One region of the Streptomyces sp. NPDC043996 genome, then DNA from elsewhere that is predicted to be linked to it. Evidence: riboswitches for the same ligand, from Rfam matches in the RefSeq annotation. Region 1 holds a riboswitch; each other region holds the start of a gene.

Region 1 (5,404 bases):
TGCACTGGACGTGGGTGGCTCCGGCCTCGACGGCCGCGATCGTGTTGGCCACGGCGCAGCCGGTGTCGTCCTGGCAGTGGATGCCGATCCGGAACCCGGTGCGCTCGATCACCTCGGCGACGACGTCGGCGAGGCGGCCGGGCAGTCGGCCGCCGTTGGTGTCGCAGAGCACGGCGACGTCGGCGCCCGCTTCCATGGCCGCGTCCAGGACCCGCAGCGCGGTGTCGGGGTCGTCGGCGTACCCGTCGAAGAAGTGCTCGCCGTCGAGGAACACCCGGCGCCCCTCGGCGACCAGGAAGCGGACCGTGTCCGCGACCATGGCGCGGTTCTCCGCGACGTCCGTGCGCAGCGCGCGCTCGATGTGCCGCCGGTCGGTCTTGGCGACCAGGGTGATCACGGGGGCGCCGGACTCCAGCAGGGCGCGCACCTGCGGATCCCGTTCCGCCCGCCGTCCCGGCTTGCGGGTGCTGCCGAAGGCGACCAGGGCCGCGTGTCTCAGGTCGAGTTCGGAGGCCGCGCGCTGGAAGAAGGCGGTGTCCTTGGGCAGGGCCCCGGGCCAGCCGCCCTCGATGAATCCGACTCCGAGGGAGTCGAGGAGGCGGGCCGAGGCGAGTTTGTCGGTGACGGAGTAGGAGATCCCCTCGCGCTGCGCGCCGTCGCGCAGGGTGGTGTCGTAGAGGTGGAAGCTGTCGCCGAGCGGGGTCCCGGCCGGTGCGGTGCGCGTGTGAGCCACCGGGCGTCCTTCCTGAGCGGTTGTCGTTGTCGGACGTCCTGGGTCGGATGTCCTGGTGGGGCGGTCCGCCGCGGAGCCGGTCACGCGCGCGGAGGGGGCGGTGTCGGGCCGCCGGGGCGCGGGGCGGTACCGGCTCGGGCGGTCCGGGAGGCGACGTCCGGAGGGCAGGGGTCAGCCGCTCGGGGACGTCGGGTCGGGCGGCCGTGACCCGGCCGAGGTCGCATCCGGGCCGGCTCGGCCCCACCGGTCGGGCGGGGCGAGGTCCCGTGGAGGATCGGCGCGGGCACGGCCATGGTGGGCCGCGGCAGCGACGTCTCCAGCGAAGGGAGCTGTTCGGTCAGTCTTCGGGTACGACGGGGTCCGGGGTTCCCCGGAGTCGGCCACGCGCAAGTGGCGGCACGACGCTGTGCCTTGTCACCGGGCGAGACGCGGGGTGCCGCGGCGCTGACTGGTCCGTCATTACGCGCGGACGCGGGACGGGAAGGTCAGGCGCACCCTGGCAGGGGGCACGAGAGGCCCGGATCGGTGCTTTCCGTGCGCGTCAGGGCAGGGCCACCACGTTCGCGGATCGTGAACGAACGGTGCGAATGGCTCCGGTTCCGCTCAGGGTGGAGCAGCGGCGGACAGGCATGCAAGAGACTCCCGCGACGTGTCGGCGCCATCCTCGTGGGCTTCGTCGTGGTACCCGCGGACGGCGATCTGACTTCCGAAGGAGCCGGGGCTCCTCCGGTCACAGTGGCGGGACCGTGCCGGATTCTCACCGGCTTCCCCGTGCCGCGGGTGTTGGCCCCACATGTCTAGCAGTCGCCCCCGCGCCAGTCACCCCCTATCGACCCCCACCCACTGTTCCCCGGGCGGTCCTGTTCCCTCCCGAGCGACACCGCGTAGGCTGCTGCGAGCAGCTGGTTCGCCCCGTCCGCCAGGCGGGAGCGTCGCAAGAGGGAACCCGGTGGGAATCCGGGACTGCCCCGCAGCGGTGAGCGGGAACGACCGCCGTCACACGCACTGGGCCCGACGAACGGGGCCTGGGAAGCGACGGCCAGTAGGAGTCCTCCGTCAGGAGGGCGTGCCCGCGAGTCCGAAGACCTGCCAACTGCCCGCGCGCGGACCCCTTCGCGCGCGGACATCCCGGTGACCTCGAGGGCGGGTCGGCGTACAGAGCGAACGGACGACCGCGCGGGATGCCGCGCCCGGTCGTATCACTGCCGTCCGCTCCGTCACCCCTTCGCGCCCCCGTCCCGTCGCCGGGACCTCAGGGACTCATCTCGCGAAGGAGATCTCCGTGGGCCCATCGGTGCGGAACAATCCGCGGCGGGTCGTCGTGGACGGCACGTCCATGGTCGCCGTGCCCGTGCAGGAGTTCGAGAGTCTGCTCGCCACGCGCAGACAACTCGGCAGCCAGACCGCGAGGATGCGGATGCTGCGGGACACGCTCGTCGACATGAGCGAGTTCCTGGACACCCTGGTCGCGGCGCTCGACGACGACGCCCCGCCGGGGTCGCGGGAGCTCCCCCCGGCGTCAGGACCCGCACCCACCGGCCTGGCCCTGGTCACCGAGATACGGCGGCGCGCGCACCAGGTCCGCGCCCTCACCGGGGCGGAGCGCGGTCCGCGGACACGGGGCGGTCCGGGACGTACCCCGGCGGCGTGAGGGACACCGCCTCGGGGGCGCGGTGCCGCTCGGGGCCCGTCGAGCGGCACCGCCGGGGTCAGTGCCGCGCGGCCACGCGGCGGCGCGGCTCGACCCTCAGGGTCAGGGGGGCGGGTGAGAGCGTCATGCGCAGCAGCGGCTTCGCGGCGGGGGCGTCCGGGATCCGGGCGAGGGACACCTGGGAGAGAACCGCCGCGGCGGCGAGCATCGCCTCGGTCATGCCGTACGTCTCACCGATGCACCGGCGGACGCCCACGCCGAAGGGCATGAACGCCTCGCGCTGCTCCGGGCCCGCCTTGCCGGGCAGCCAGCGATCGGCGTCGAACCGGCCGGGGTCGGGGAACACGCGGGCGTCGCGGTGCAGGCAGTACGGGCTGAACATCACCTCGTCCCCCGGGGTAAGGCGGGTGCCGCCGAGCGTGACGGCCTCGGTGACCCTGCGGCTGAGGACCGACACCGTCGGATAGAGCCGCAGCGTCTCCGTGAGGACCCGGGCCAGCAGCGGCAGGCCCGGGATGTCGTCGTAGGCGGGCGGGCGCCCGGTCAGCTGGGAGTCGACCTCGTGGTGCAGTTCCCGCTCCAGGTCGCCGTTCTCCGCGAGGACGCGGAGCGTCCACGCCAGCAGGTCGGCGGTGGCGGGGATGCCGCCGTTCATGAGGGCCGCGATCTGGTCGCACACCTCGTCGTCGGTGAAGGCCCGGCCGCTCTCGTCGCGCGCCGACATGATGACGGAGAGCCCGTCGCCGAGACCGGCTCCGCGCTCCCGGTAGGCCGCGACCATCTCCGCGATCAGCTCGCGCACCCGGGCCCTGGCCCGCCCGAACTCCCGGTTGACGGGCAGGGGCAGGCGGTGCACGCGGCGGAAGGGGACGACCATCTGCCACCACATGCCGGGCATCAGGGCGGTGTACGCCTCCTCGATCCGCCCGGTGCGCCAGGCCTGGGCCGGGTCGGAGAACAGGGTGCGGGTCAGCGCGCGGCAGGCCAGGCGGCGCGTCTCGCGGCACACGTCGATGTGCTGGCCGGGTTGCCAGGCGGCGACGGCCTCGGCGGCGCACCCGGCCATGGCGGCGGCGTACCCCGTGATGCGCTCCTGGCGGAACGCCTGGTTCATCAACGGGCGCTGATAGCGGTGCTCGTGGGCCGAGCAGGTGCTGAGCCCCTCTCCGATGAGGGTGCGGGCGGTGTCCACGAACGGGCCGCCCTTGTCGAACCTGCGCTGCCCGCTGGCGAGCACGGTGCGGACGAGCTCCGGGCGCGTGACGAGGTACACGGACTTGGGGCCGAGGCGCAGCCGCACCAGCGGCGCGACGGAGTGCTGCGCCAGCAGGAACGGGATCGGGTCGCGCCACATGGGCAGGGCGTGACCGAGGAGCGGAAGGGCCCGGGCGGCCACGGGTGTCGGTCCGGCCGGGTCTGGTGCGGACGGCATAGAGCGCTCTCCTAGCGGTGCTGTGTGTCTGCTCTGTCGTTGCCGTGGGGGGTTTCGCCGGGCGGGGGTGTGGTCCAGCGCGCCCCCATGGTCGCGGCGGCCGGTCCGACAAGTAAGGGCGTACTCGCGAGCGGGCGGGCGCGCGGACATGCCGTCGCGCCCCGCTCCGGGAACAGCCGCCCGGTGGTTCACACGACCGCTCAGACGACACGTTCGTATGATCGTCGGTAACTCCTGAGCGCTTCGGCGGTTGGACACCGCGAACGGGCCGGACCGGCTGGTCCAGCGCCTCCACGAGCAGTCGATACGTCAAGGAGCAGTCTGTGAACGGCAGTTGGGTGAGGAATCTGTCCCGCTGGGCGCTGGTGGCCGCGCTGTCCTGTGGCCCGGTCGCCCTGGCGACCGGCACGGCCCACGCCGACGAGACACACCGCGACTCGCACAACGCGCCCGTGGTGGCGCTGCTCAACACCGGCCAGATCGACGACCCGATGGAGGACGTCCTGGAGCACACCCTGCTGTTCGGGGACGGCTACGCCTGGGACTGACACCAGCGTCTGGAGCCGGATGCGCCTGGGACCGCGGGACTACCGGGACCGCGGGACTAGGTGACACGGCTCGGATCACGGCCGGACGGTACGGGTACCGTCCGGCCGTTCCGTTTCCTGGCGCCGCCGGGCGCCCCGCCCCGGTGGGCGCGTTCGACGGCCTGGGCCCAGTACGTGCCCGCGACCATGAGCGCCGCCCCCACGCCGGCGAGGACCGTGAACCGCTCGCCGCCCAGGCCGACGCCCACCGCCGCGGCCCACACCGGCTCGGTGCCGAGCAGCAGGCTGGCGCGGCTCGCGGAGCTGCGCTGCACCGCCCACGTCTGCGCCAGGAACGCGAACACGCTGCAGAACAGGGCGAGATAGCCGAGCTGCGCCCACACAGCGGCGTCGGCCTCCACCAGCGTGGGCAGACCGCTGGCGGCGGGCACCGCGAACACGGCGGTGCCGACGACGGTCTGCACGGTGGTCAGGTGCGCGGGCCGCACCGCGCGGCCCGCCGTCAGCCGCCCCACCAGTGCCACGTGGACGGCGCGCACCAGCGCGGCCGCCAGCATCAGCGCGTCGCCGCCCCGCAGCGCGTGGAAGCCGCCGCCGGACATGAGCAGGCCCACGGCCAGCAGGCACAGGCCGGTCGCCGCGAAGAACCGGGCCGGGAGGCGGCCGCCGCCGGACGCGCGGTCCAGGAGCGGGGTGAGCACGATGGTGAGGCTGATGATGAGGCCCGCGTTGGCGGCGCTGGTGTGCGCGACCCCGTACGTCTCCAGGACGAGGACGGCCGCCTGCGTGAGCCCGAGGACGCCGCCGACGCGGATCTCGTCCCGGGTGAAGCGCCGGTGGCGGGCGCGGGCGGCCGTCAGCGGGAGGCAGACGGCGGCGGACAGCAGGTACCGCGCGAACAGCACCACGAGCACGGGCAGGACGTCGACGGCCGTCTTGGCGGCCAGATAGCTGGAGCCCCAGACGAGGGCGACCAGGAGCAGGACGGCGTCGGCGCGGCGGGCGTGGAGCAGGGAGACGGGGAGCACCCCGCCCACGCT
Region 2 (5,404 bases), on a different contig from region 1:
GGTCAGGGGGCCGACAGCTCCCCGCGCACCGCACGGGCGGCGGCGACCAGGTTCTCCAGGGAGGTGCGGGTCTCCGGCCAGCCGCGGGTCTTCAGGCCGCAGTCGGGGTTGACCCACAGGCGTTCGGCGGGGATCGCCTCCAGGCCGGTGCGCAGGAGCGCCGCCGCCTCCTGGGCGCTGGGGACGCGGGGGGAGTGGATGTCGTACACGCCGGGCCCCGCCTCCCTCGGATAGCCGTGGGCGGCGAGTTCACGGGCGACCTGCATGTGGGAGCGGGCCGCCTCCAGGCTGATGACGTCGGCGTCGAGGTCGTCGATGGCGGCCACGATGTCGCCGAACTCGGCGTAGCACATGTGCGTGTGGATCTGGGTGTCCGGGCGCACCCCGCTGGTGGTGAGCCGGAACGCCTCCGTGGCCCAGGCCAGATAGCCCTCGTGGTCGGCGGCGCGCAGCGGCAGCGTCTCGCGCAGGGCGGGCTCGTCGACCTGGATGACGGAGGTGCCCGCGGCCTCCAGGTCGCCGACCTCGTCGCGCAGGGCGAGCGCGACCTGGCGGGCGGTGTCGCCGAGCGGCTGGTCGTCGCGGACGAACGACCAGGCGAGCATGGTGACGGGGCCGGTCAGCATGCCCTTGACCGGGCGGCTCGTGAGCGACTGGGCGTACGTGGTCCAGCGCACCGTCATCGGCACGGGGCGTGAGATGTCGCCCGCGAGGACCGGCGGGCGCACATAGCGCGTGCCGTACGACTGGACCCAGCCGTGCTGCGTGGCCAGATACCCCGTCAGCTGCTCGGCGAAGTACTGGACCATGTCGTTGCGTTCGGGCTCGCCGTGCACCAGGACGTCGATGCCGGTCTTCTCCTGGAAGGCGACGACCTCCTGGATCTCGGCCTTGATGCGCTCCTCGTAGCCGAGGGTGTCGATGCGGCCCGCGCGCAGGTCGGCGCGGGCGGCCCGCAGGTCGCCCGTCTGCGGGAAGGAGCCGATGGTGGTGGTGGGGAGCAGCGGCAGGCCGAGGTGGGCGCGCTGGGCCGCGGCCCGCTCGGCGTACGGCTGGGAGCGGCGCCCGTCGGCGTCGGTGACGGCGGCGGCGCGGGCGCGTACGGCCGGGTCGTGGGTGAGCGCGGACCCGGCGCGCGACGCCAGGTCGGCGCGGTTGGCGGCGAGTTCGGCGGTGATGGCGCCGGTGCCCTGCGACAGGCCCTTGGCGAGGGTGACGATCTCGGTGGTCTTCTGCCGGGCGAAGGCCAGCCAGCGCAGGATCTGCGGGTCGATGTCGCGCTCGGCCGCGGCGTCCAGGGGGACGTGCAGGAGCGAGCAGGAGGCCGACACGTCGACCCGCTCGGCGAGGCCCAGGAGGGTGCCCAGGGTCGCCAGGGACTTCTCCAGGTCGTTGATCCAGATGTTGCGGCCGTTGACGACCCCGGCGACCAGGCGCTTGCCGGGCAGCCCGCCGACGGCGGCGAGCGCGTCGAGGTTCGCGGTGGCGGACTCGGTGAAGTCCAGGGCCAGGCCCTCGACCGGGGCCTTCGCCAGGACGGGCAGGGCCTCGCCGAGGCGGCCGAAGTAGGAGGCGGCGAGCAGCTTCGGCCGGTCGGTGAGGGCGCCGAGGTCGCGGTAGGCGCGGGCGGCGGCGTTGAGTTCGGCCGGGGTGCGGTCCTGGACCAGGGCGGGCTCGTCGAGCTGCGCCCACGCGGCGCCCGCCGCGCGCAGGTCGGCGAGGACCTCGGCGTACACCGGGAGCAGCCGGTCCAGGAGCGTCAGCGGCTCGAAGTCGGCGGCGACGCCGGGCGCGGGCTTGGCGAGCAGCAGATACGTGACGGGGCCGACCAGGACCGGGCGGGCGTCGAGGCCGAGCGCGAGCGCCTCCTTCAGCTCGGCCACCTGCTTCACGGAGTTCGCGGTGAAGACGGTGTCGGGGCCCAGTTCGGGGACGAGGTAGTGGTAGTTGGTGTCGAACCACTTGGTCATCTCCAGCGGGGCGACGTCCTGGGTGCCGCGCGCCATGGCGAAGTAGCCGTCCAGGGCGTCGGCGGCGACGGCGTCGCGGTGGCGCGCGGGAATGGCGCCGACCATGACGGTGGTGTCCAGGACGTGGTCGTAGTACGAGAAGTCGCCGGTGGGGACCTCGTGGATGCCCGCCTCCGCGAGCTGGCGCCAGTGGGTGCTGCGCAGTTCGGCGGCGGTGGCGTGGAGGGCGTCGGCGGTGCCGCGGCCCTTCCAGTAGCCCTCGATGGCCTTCTTCAGCTGCCGGTCCTTGCCCTGGCGGGGGTAGCCGTACACGGTGGCCCGTGCTGCCGCGGCTGCGGGCTTGCTGGTCACGGAGATCTCCTTCGCGAGATGAGTCCCTGAGGTCCCGGCGACGGGACGGGGGCGCGAAGGGTGACGGAGCGGACGGAGGGATACGACCTGGCGCGATATCCGCGCGGTCGTCCGTTCGCTCTGTACGCCGACCCGCCCTCGAGGTCACCGGGATGTCCGCGCGCGAAGGGGTCCGCGCACGGGCAGTTGGCAGGTCTTCGGACTCGCGGGCACGCCCTTCCTTGACGGAGGACTCCTACTGGCCGTCGCTTCCCAGGCCCCGTTCGTCGGGCCCAGTGCGTGTGACGGCGGTCGTTCCCGCTCACCGCTGCGGGGCAGTCCCGGATTCCCACCGGGTTCCCTCTTGCGACGCTCCCGCCTGGCGGACGGGGCGAACCAGCTGCGTGGGTCAGCTTAGGCGGGAACGCGCCGCCGTGGGGACGCGCTGTCCATGATGCGGACAGCGCGGGCCCTGGGCCGCCTCAGCCCCGCTGGCGCCGGTCGTAGACGTGGAAGCCGCGCCCGGACTTCTGGCCAAGGAGGCCCGCCTCGACCATGCGCTGGAGCAGCGGCGGCGGCGCGTACAGCGGTTCCTTGAACTCCTCGTACAGCGAGTTCGCGATGGCCGCGACGGTGTCGAGGCCGATCAGGTCCGCGAGGCGCAGCGGGCCCATGGGGTGGGCGCAGCCGAGCTCCATGCCGTGGTCCACGTCGGCCGCGGTGGCGAAGCCGGACTCGGTCATCCGGATCGCCGCCAGGAGGTACGGGATGAGGAGCGCGTTCACGATGAACCCGGCCCGGTCGCGGGAGTGCACGACGGTCTTGCCGAGCGTCGCCGTGGCGAAGTGCCGTACGCGGTCCGTGGTCCGCGCCGAGGTGTGCAGCGAGGTGACGACCTCCACCAGCGGCAGCACCGGCACGGGGTTGAAGAAGTGCAGGCCCACCACGCGGTCGGCGCGCTGGGTCGCCATGCCGAGCCGCATGACCGGGATCGAGGAGGTGTTGGTGGCGAGGATCGCCTCGGGGTCCTCGACGACCTTGTCCAGGGCGGCGAACACCTCGGTCTTGGCGTCGGGGTTCTCGACGATGGCCTCGATGACGAGCTGCCGGTCGGCCAGGTCGTCGAGCTGCCCGGTGAAGGTGAGCCGCTCCAGGGCGGCCTCGGCCTCGCGGGGCGTCGACTTGCCGTGCCGTACGGCCTTGTCGAGGGAGGCGGCGACGCGTGCGCGGGCGCCGTGCGCGGCGGTGGCATCCGCCTCGCACACGAGCGTGTCGAGCCCCGCCCGCGCGCACACCTCGGCGATGCCCGCGCCCATCTGGCCGCCGCCGACGACTCCGACGCGCTGGATGGCGGCGCTCATGACCGGGGCTCCGTGGTGCGCACGAGGTGGCGGCTGTAGGCGTCGGGCGTGAAGAACCGGGGGAGTTCGGCGGCGAGGGCGCAGCGCTCGAAGAGGCCGCGGACCTCGGCCAGGGGAGCGAAGGGGAACGCGGCCACCAGCGCGTCGAGTTCCTCGTCGAGGACCCGCAGCACCTCCTCCCGTGCGACGGCCCCGTGGCGCAGCCACTGCCAGATCTGCACCCGTGCGATCTCGGCGGTCGAGGCGTCCTGCGTCACCCCGTCCACGACGACGGTGCCTTGTCCGCGCAGCCAGGCGGCGAAGTAGCGCACCGCGACCAAGACGTTGACGCGCACGCCCTCGGGCGTCGGCGGCCCGCTGACGCGCCGCACGGCCAGGAGTCGCGCGGGCGTCACGTCCACGTCGCCGCGGGCCCGGTCCAGCTGGTGCGGCGCGTCGCCGAGCACGCCGTCGAACGCCTCCCGGCACGCGGGGACGAGCGCCGCGTTGGCGACCCAGGAGCCGTCGAAGCCGTCCTCGGCCTCGCGCTCCTTGTCCAGGCGCACCGCGGCGAGCGCGGCCGCGGCGGCTTCCGGCTCCCCGTCCGGGACCTGGGCGGCCATGGCGCCGATGGCGTGCGCGCCGCGCCGGTGGCAGGTGCTGACCATGAGGTCGGTGTACGCGTGCAGGAACGGGGCGGTCATGGTGATCCTGGCGCGGTCGGGGAGCAGGAAGTCCGTGCGGTGCCCGAAGGTCTTGATGACGCTGAAGAGGTAGTCCCAGCGGCCCGCGGTCAGCCCGGCGGCGTGCTCGCGGAGTTCGTAGAGGATCTCCTCCATCTCGAAGGCCGCCGTGACCGTCTCGATGAGCGCGGTCGCCCGGATCGTGCCCCGCGGGATGCCGAGGAGCTCCTGCGCCAGGACGAACACGTCGTTCCACAGGCGGGCCTCGTAGCGGTTCTCCAGCTTGGGCAGGCTGAAGTACGGGCCGTGCCCGGCGTCGAGCTGCCGCTGGGCGCAGTGGAAGAAGTACAGGCCGAAGTCGACGAGCGCGGCGGGCACGGCGCTCCCCTCGTACTCCAGGTGCTCCTCGTCGAGGTGCCAGCCGCGCGGCCGGACCGTGATCGTGGCCGGGGGCCTGTGCTCCGCGCCCACGGGAGTCGGGTGGCCGATGCGCCGCTCGACGGCGTCAAGGAGCACGACCTGCCCGTCGATCACGTTCGCCCAGGTCGGCGCCGTGGCGTCCTCGAAGTCCGCCACCCACACCCGCGCGCCGGAGGCGAGGGCGGCCGCCGCCGCGCGGCGCTCGGGCGGCCCCGCGATCTCCACCCGCCGGTCGAGGAGCCCGGGGCCCGGCGGGGCGACGCGCCAGTGGGGGTCCTCGCGCACCCGGCGCGTCACCGCCGGGAAGTCGAGCGGGGACCCGGCGGCGAGCCGGATCGCCTGGCGGCCGCGCTCCTTGAACAGGTCCCGGCGGCGCTCGCGGAAGGCCGAGGCGAGCGCGCCGACGAAGTCGAGGGCGGCGGGGGTGAGGATCTCGTCGTGGCGGTCGCCGGGGGCGGCGAGGACGCGGACGCGGTGCGTGAGGAGCTGCGGCATCGGATCTCCTGGCGGGCGGGCGGGCGGGGTGGCGGTCGGCGGGCGACGGGGCTAGGGCCCCAGGGGTCCTAGCGGTCCAGGGGGTCCCAGGGGTCCCAGGGGGCCTAGTGGAACTGCTCCTCCTCGGTGGACCCGGCGAGGGCCGTGGTGGAGGAGGCCGGGTTGA
Region 3 (5,404 bases), on a different contig from region 1:
CCAGCGCGAGGTGACGGTCTTGGTGCGGGTGTAGAAGCGGATGGCGTCGGGGCCGTGCTGGTTCAGGTCGCCGAATCCGGAGCGCTTCCAGCCGCCGAAGGTGTGGTACGCGACGGGGACCGGGATGGGGACGTTGACGCCGACCATGCCGGTGTCGACGCGGCGGGTGAAGTCGCGGGCCGTGTCGCCGTCGCGGGTGAACAGGGCGACGCCGTTGCCGTAGGGGTGCTCGGTGGGCAGCCGCAGCGCCTCTTCGTAGTCGGCGGCGCGGACCACGGACAGGACCGGGCCGAAGATCTCCTCCTGGTAGATCCGCATGTCCGGGGTGACGCGGTCGAAGAGCGAGGCGCCCGCGAAGAAGCCGCCCTCGTGGCCGGGCAGGGTGAAGCCGCGGCCGTCGACGACGAGTTCGGCGCCCTCCTTCACGCCGAGGTCGACGTAGGAGCGGACGCGGTCGACGGCGTCGGGGCCGACGAGCGGCCCGAAGTCGGCCTCGGGGTCGTCCGAGCGGCCGATCCGCAGGGCGCCGACGCGCTCCTTGAGGCGGGCGACGAGGGCGTCGGCGGTGGCCTCGCCGACCGGGACGGCCACGGAGATGGCCATGCAGCGCTCGCCCGCGGAGCCGTAGCCCGCGCCGATCAGCGCGTCCACGGCCTGGTCGAGGTCGGCGTCCGGCATCACGATCATGTGGTTCTTGGCGCCGCCGAAGCACTGGGCGCGCTTGCCGTGGGCGGCGGCGGTGGCGTAGACGTGCGCGGCGATGGGGGTGGAGCCGACGAAGCCGAGCGCCTTGACGCGCGGGTCCTCCAGGAGCGTGTCGACGGACTCCTTGCCGCCGTTGACGACGTTCAGGACGCCGGGCGGCAGGCCCGCTTCGAGGAACAGCTCGGCGAGGCGCAGCGGGACGGAGGGGGCGCGCTCCGAGGGCTTGAGGATGAAGGCGTTGCCGCAGGCGAGGGCGGGTGCGGCCTTCCACAGGGGGATCATCGCGGGGAAGTTGAAGGGCGTGATCCCGGCGACGACGCCGAGGGGGCGGCGCAGGGAGTGCACGTCGATGCCGGTGCCGGCGTTGTCGGTGAACTCGCCCTTGAGGAGGTGCGGGATGCCCGCGGCGAACTCCACGACCTCCAGGCCGCGCTGGAGGTCGCCGTGTGCGTCGGCGACGGTCTTGCCGTGCTCGGACGACAACAGCCGGGCGAGGGCGTCGCGTTCGCCCTCCACGAGCTGGAGGAACCGCAGCAGCACGCGGGCGCGGCGCTGCGGGTTCCACTCGCCCCACGCGTGCTGCGCCTCGACGGCGTCGGCGATCGCCGCCTCGGTGTCCGCGCGGCTGGCGAGCGGTACGCGCGCCTGCACGTCACCGGTGTTGGGGTCGTACACGTCGGCGTGCGTTCCCGAGGTTCCCGGGGTGTGCTCGCCGCCGATGAGATGGGTCAGTTCACGGACCATGGGGAGCCTGCTTCTTTCGTCAGGTGGGGTCCGGGGATGGCAGGGCTGGGCCGCGTGCCGCGTCGGGGCACGCCGAACAGCTTTCAGGCAGCGGGGGTCACCGCTCGCAGGACCGGTTCTCCAGGGTCGCGGGTGCGCACCGGGGCCATGCGTGTCTGCTCCATCCTCGTGGACAACACGGAAAACATCCCGCGGCCGGTATCCTGACTCCCGGATCAGCGCGCGTCCCCTCGCCTTCCCAACGGACTTCTCCGTCAGTGGCGTTCGAGCCTTTGTGGGAACGCACTCCCCGGTCACAGTGGCGGGACCGCGCCGGATTCACACCGGCTTCCCTGCACCGCGGGCCTTCGACACGAAGATATACTTGGACGTCCTAGTAAGTCCACAGCGGCCAACCCCTGCGCCACCCCTGTCCGGCACCCGGGACGGGGGCAGATGAGGCCGGATGGCTATAGGGGCGTGACGGTGGCAGTGCGCCCGGGGTGGTGCGGGCCGAGGAAGACGGCGGTGGCGAAGCCGTTCGGCGCGGGGTGGGTGGCCTGCCGCCAGCCCAGTCGCTCGTAGAAGCGGACGGTGGCCTCGGCCTTCGTGGAGGTGAGCAGCCAGCTGCGGCCGTCGGGGGCGTCGCGGGTGACCGCGTCGAGGAGCGCCCGGCCAAGGCCCCGCCCGTGCGCGTCGGGAGCGACGGCGAGTTCGTCGACCTCCAGGCCGCCGCACAGCCACGCGGCGGTGCGCTCGGCGCCGAGCGCTGCGGTGACGTGCGGGTAGGAACGGGTGCCGGGCAGGGGCGTCGCGGAGGTCCAGGCGGTGGCGAAGCCGAGTACCCGCTCGCCGTCGAGCGCCACCGCGCCCGTGAATCCGGGCCGGTCCACGTCGTGGACGAGACGCTCCACGTAGACGTCGGCCTCGGCGGGGTCCTCGTTCCAGGGCGGCTCGGCGAACGCGGCGGCGTAGACCGCGCGGACGCCGTCGCGGTGGGCGAGCAGCGCGGGGCCGGGCAGTCGGCGCACGACGGGGGCGGCCATCAGGCGGCCCTCGCGCCGGTCCCGGCCGGACGCGGCACGCCTGCGCCGCCCCTGACTGTGCTCATCACTGCCCACCCCACTCCCGCCGACGCCTTATTGCTGGGTCAGTGTAGTTGCAAACCTTGTGCAATAAGAGGGTGGGAAGGTCCGCCCGCGCGAGGGGTACGTGGTCGTGGAAGCGGCGGGCGGCCGGGTGCCTGAGGTGCGGGTTCGGCCGGGTGCGGGTCCAGCCGGGTGCGCGGTGGGCGCCCGGCCCGGGGGGCGTCAGCGCCCGTGCCCGGCCAGGACGGCCTCGGCGAGTTCGCGCGCGTAGGCCGGGGTCAGCCCTTCGGGCCGGAACAGGACGCGGAACAGGAGCGGGGCGACGACGTGGTCCATGACGGCCTCGCGGTCCGGCAGCGGGCCCTCGCCGCGCTCGGCGGCACGGGCCAGGACGAGGTCGATCTGCTCGGCGGAGTAGTCGGAGCAGCGGCCCGCGTTGCCGCCGTCCGGGTCGCCGAGGAGGGCGTCGCGCAGGAAGGCCCGGCCCGGCGCGGACGACATCTCCTCCAGGAAGTGCTCGGACCACGCGGTGAGGTCGGCGCGCAGGCCGCCGTGGTCCGGCGGCGGCGCCTCGGGCCGCAGCCGCTCGACCGCCACGTCCGACAGGAGCTCCTGGAGGTCGCCCCAGCGGCGGTAGATCGTCGACGGCGTGACCCCGGCCCTGGCCGCGACCAGCGGCACGGTCAGGGCCGCGCGGCCCTGCTCCGCCTCCAGTTCGCGCACCGCCGTGTGCACGGACGCCTGCACCCGGGCGCTGCGCCCGCCGGGTCGGGCCATGGGCCTGGGACTCATACCGGACACCTTAACGCAAATTCCTAGCTTCTACGGGGTCGGGGCGGCCCGTGGAAGGGTGGCACCGGCGGCGGCCGGGTCCGGGTCCGGGTCCGGGGCGAGCGCACCCGCGTCCGGCCGGGTCCGCTCGTACGCCCGACCGGCCCGCAGCACCGTCCACTCCCCCAGGGGGCGCCCGATGAGCTGCATGCCGATGGGCAGGCCCGCGCCGTCGCGCCCCACCGGGACGGTCAGGGACGGTAGGCCGGTGATGTTGGCGGGGGCGGACAGCCGTACGTACGCGTCGGGGACGGTCTCGACCGTGCCGTCGGGCCAGGTCACCGCCGCCTGGTCCCGGGGAGCGGCGGTCACGGGCACGGCGGGCGCGGCGACGACGTCGACGGCGGTGTCCGTCAGGAGCCGTGCCCACTCGCGGCGCATCAGGGTCCGGGCGCGCTGGGCCCGCAGGTGGTCGCCCGCGCCCATCAGCTCCCCGGCCTCCAGCAGGACGCGCACGTCGTCCCCGTACAGTTCGGGCGTCGCGCGCAGGGTCCGCTCGTGGTTGGCGGTGGCCTCGGGGACCATCAGGCCCCACTGGACCGCCTGGACGTAGCGCGTCATGGGGATGCGGACGTCGACGAGCCGGGCCCCGAGGTCGCGGAGTCGGTCTATGGCGGCGCGCACGGCGGCCGCGACGTCGTCGGCGACCTGGTCGAAGTAGTAGTTCACCGGGACGCCGACCCGAAGGCCCGTCAGATCGCCCAGATCGCCCTCGGGCAGGGGGCGTTCGGGGCTGCCTCCGGTGAGGGCGGAGAGGACGAGGGCGGCGTCATCGGCCGTGCGCGTGAGCGGGCCGACGTGGTCCAGGGACCAGGACAGGGAGGTCACCCCGTCCGTGGGGACGAGGCCGTAGGTGGGCTTCAGGCCCACGACGCCGTTGAGCGCGGCCGGGACCCGGATGGAGCCGCCGGTGTCGGTGCCGATCGAGAACGTGGCCGCCCCGGCCGCGACGGCGACGGCCGAGCCGCCGCTGGAGCCGCCCGCGACCCGGCCCGCGTCCCAGGCGTTGCGGGTCTGCGGGGTCGTCAGGCCGTAGGCGAACTCGTGGGTGTGGGCCTTGCCGAGCAGGACCGCCCCGGCCCGCGCGAGCCGGGCGGCCACGGCGCTGTCCCGCGTCGCCCTGTGGCCGTCCCGGACGCGTGAACCGGCGCCGGTGGGCCAGCCCTTGACGTCGACGAGGTCCTTCAGGGCGAGCGGGACGCCGTGCAGCGGCCCGCGGCGGCGCCCGGCCGCGAGCTCGCGCTCCGCGTGCGCGGCGGCGGCGCGGGCGGCCTCGGGGCGCAGGGCGGCGTACGCGTTCAGGGCGGGCTCGACCCGGTCGATCCGCGCGAGGACGGAGTCGGTGAGCTCCACCGGGGACAGTTCGCGGGCCGCGATCGCGGCGGCCGCGTCGGCGAGGGTCAGCTCAAAGGGCCGCATCGCGCACCTCCGCCCCCGCGGTCGCGGGCGCCACGCCGGTCAGGTCGAGCTCGCGCAGCACGGCGACCACGGACTGGATGTGGCGGGCGGTGGCCGTCACGGCGTCGAGGCGATCGTCGGCGAGCGGGAGCCCGGCACGCAGGGCCTGACGGGCCGCTTCGCGGGGGTCGAGTTCGAGTTCGGCAGGGGGCATGGGGCGTCCTTCCGGGGCACACGGCAAAAGCTAAGTGTTTGCGTTAGGTGAGCCTAGGGGCTAATGTCCACTAACGCAAAGTCGTAGCTTTTAAAGCCGCGGCGCCCGCCGACGCCTGGAGCGACCTATGCAGCACCCCACCGCGCCCGCCCACACCGCGCCCGCCGAGACCCCCGGGACGCCCGCGCCCCCCGACACCCCCGAAACCCCCACCTGGACCCTCGGCGACCTCACCGTCCACCGCGTCGACGAGCTCACCCTGCCGCCGGAGACCGGCGCCTGGCTCCTGCCCGACGCCACGCCCGGCCTGGTCGGCCAAAGCCCCTGGCTCGCCCCGGACTTCGCCGACGCCGACGGGGTCCTGCGCGCCTCGGTCCAGTCCTTCGCGTTCACCCTGGACGGCCTGCGCGTGCTCGTCGACACGGGCATCGGCAACGGCAAGCGG

Evidence for each region. A riboswitch is a leader RNA that binds a small molecule or an ion and turns the genes downstream of it on or off. The one in region 1 is predicted to bind cobalamin.
Region 2: linked by a shared signal. The riboswitch ahead of metE (5-methyltetrahydropteroyltriglutamate--homocysteine S-methyltransferase) and the one ahead of AC07A4_RS06220 (hypothetical protein) in region 1 are both predicted to bind cobalamin.
Region 3: linked by a shared signal. The riboswitch ahead of AC07A4_RS32975 (CoA-acylating methylmalonate-semialdehyde dehydrogenase) and the one ahead of AC07A4_RS06220 (hypothetical protein) in region 1 are both predicted to bind cobalamin.

What each region holds. Positions count from the first base shown of each region.
Region 1 is NZ_JBWKEY010000002.1:487,567-492,970, forward strand. Features, by position in the region: gene AC07A4_RS06215 (homocitrate synthase/isopropylmalate synthase family protein) at 1-733, opposite strand, end outside; adenosylcobalamin (AdoCbl) riboswitch at 1,417-1,515, opposite strand; cobalamin riboswitch at 1,620-1,841, shown strand; gene AC07A4_RS06220 (hypothetical protein) at 2,016-2,384, shown strand; gene AC07A4_RS06225 (cytochrome P450) at 2,443-3,816, opposite strand; gene AC07A4_RS06230 (hypothetical protein) at 4,164-4,364, shown strand; gene AC07A4_RS06235 (DMT family transporter) at 4,421-5,377, opposite strand.
Region 2 is NZ_JBWKEY010000005.1:415,359-420,762, forward strand. Features, by position in the region: gene metE (5-methyltetrahydropteroyltriglutamate--homocysteine S-methyltransferase) at 3-2,321, opposite strand; cobalamin riboswitch at 2,493-2,716, opposite strand; gene AC07A4_RS15875 (3-hydroxybutyryl-CoA dehydrogenase) at 2,783-3,661, opposite strand; gene aceB (malate synthase A) at 3,658-5,238, opposite strand; gene aceA (isocitrate lyase) at 5,343-5,404, opposite strand, start outside.
Region 3 is NZ_JBWKEY010000015.1:74,845-80,248, reverse strand. Features, by position in the region: gene AC07A4_RS32975 (CoA-acylating methylmalonate-semialdehyde dehydrogenase) at 1-1,449, opposite strand, end outside; cobalamin riboswitch at 1,626-1,806, opposite strand; gene AC07A4_RS32970 (N-acetyltransferase family protein) at 1,899-2,474, opposite strand; gene AC07A4_RS32965 (TetR/AcrR family transcriptional regulator) at 2,739-3,308, opposite strand; gene AC07A4_RS32960 (amidase) at 3,339-4,766, opposite strand; gene AC07A4_RS32955 (hypothetical protein) at 4,753-4,959, opposite strand; gene AC07A4_RS32950 (MBL fold metallo-hydrolase) at 5,087-5,404, shown strand, end outside.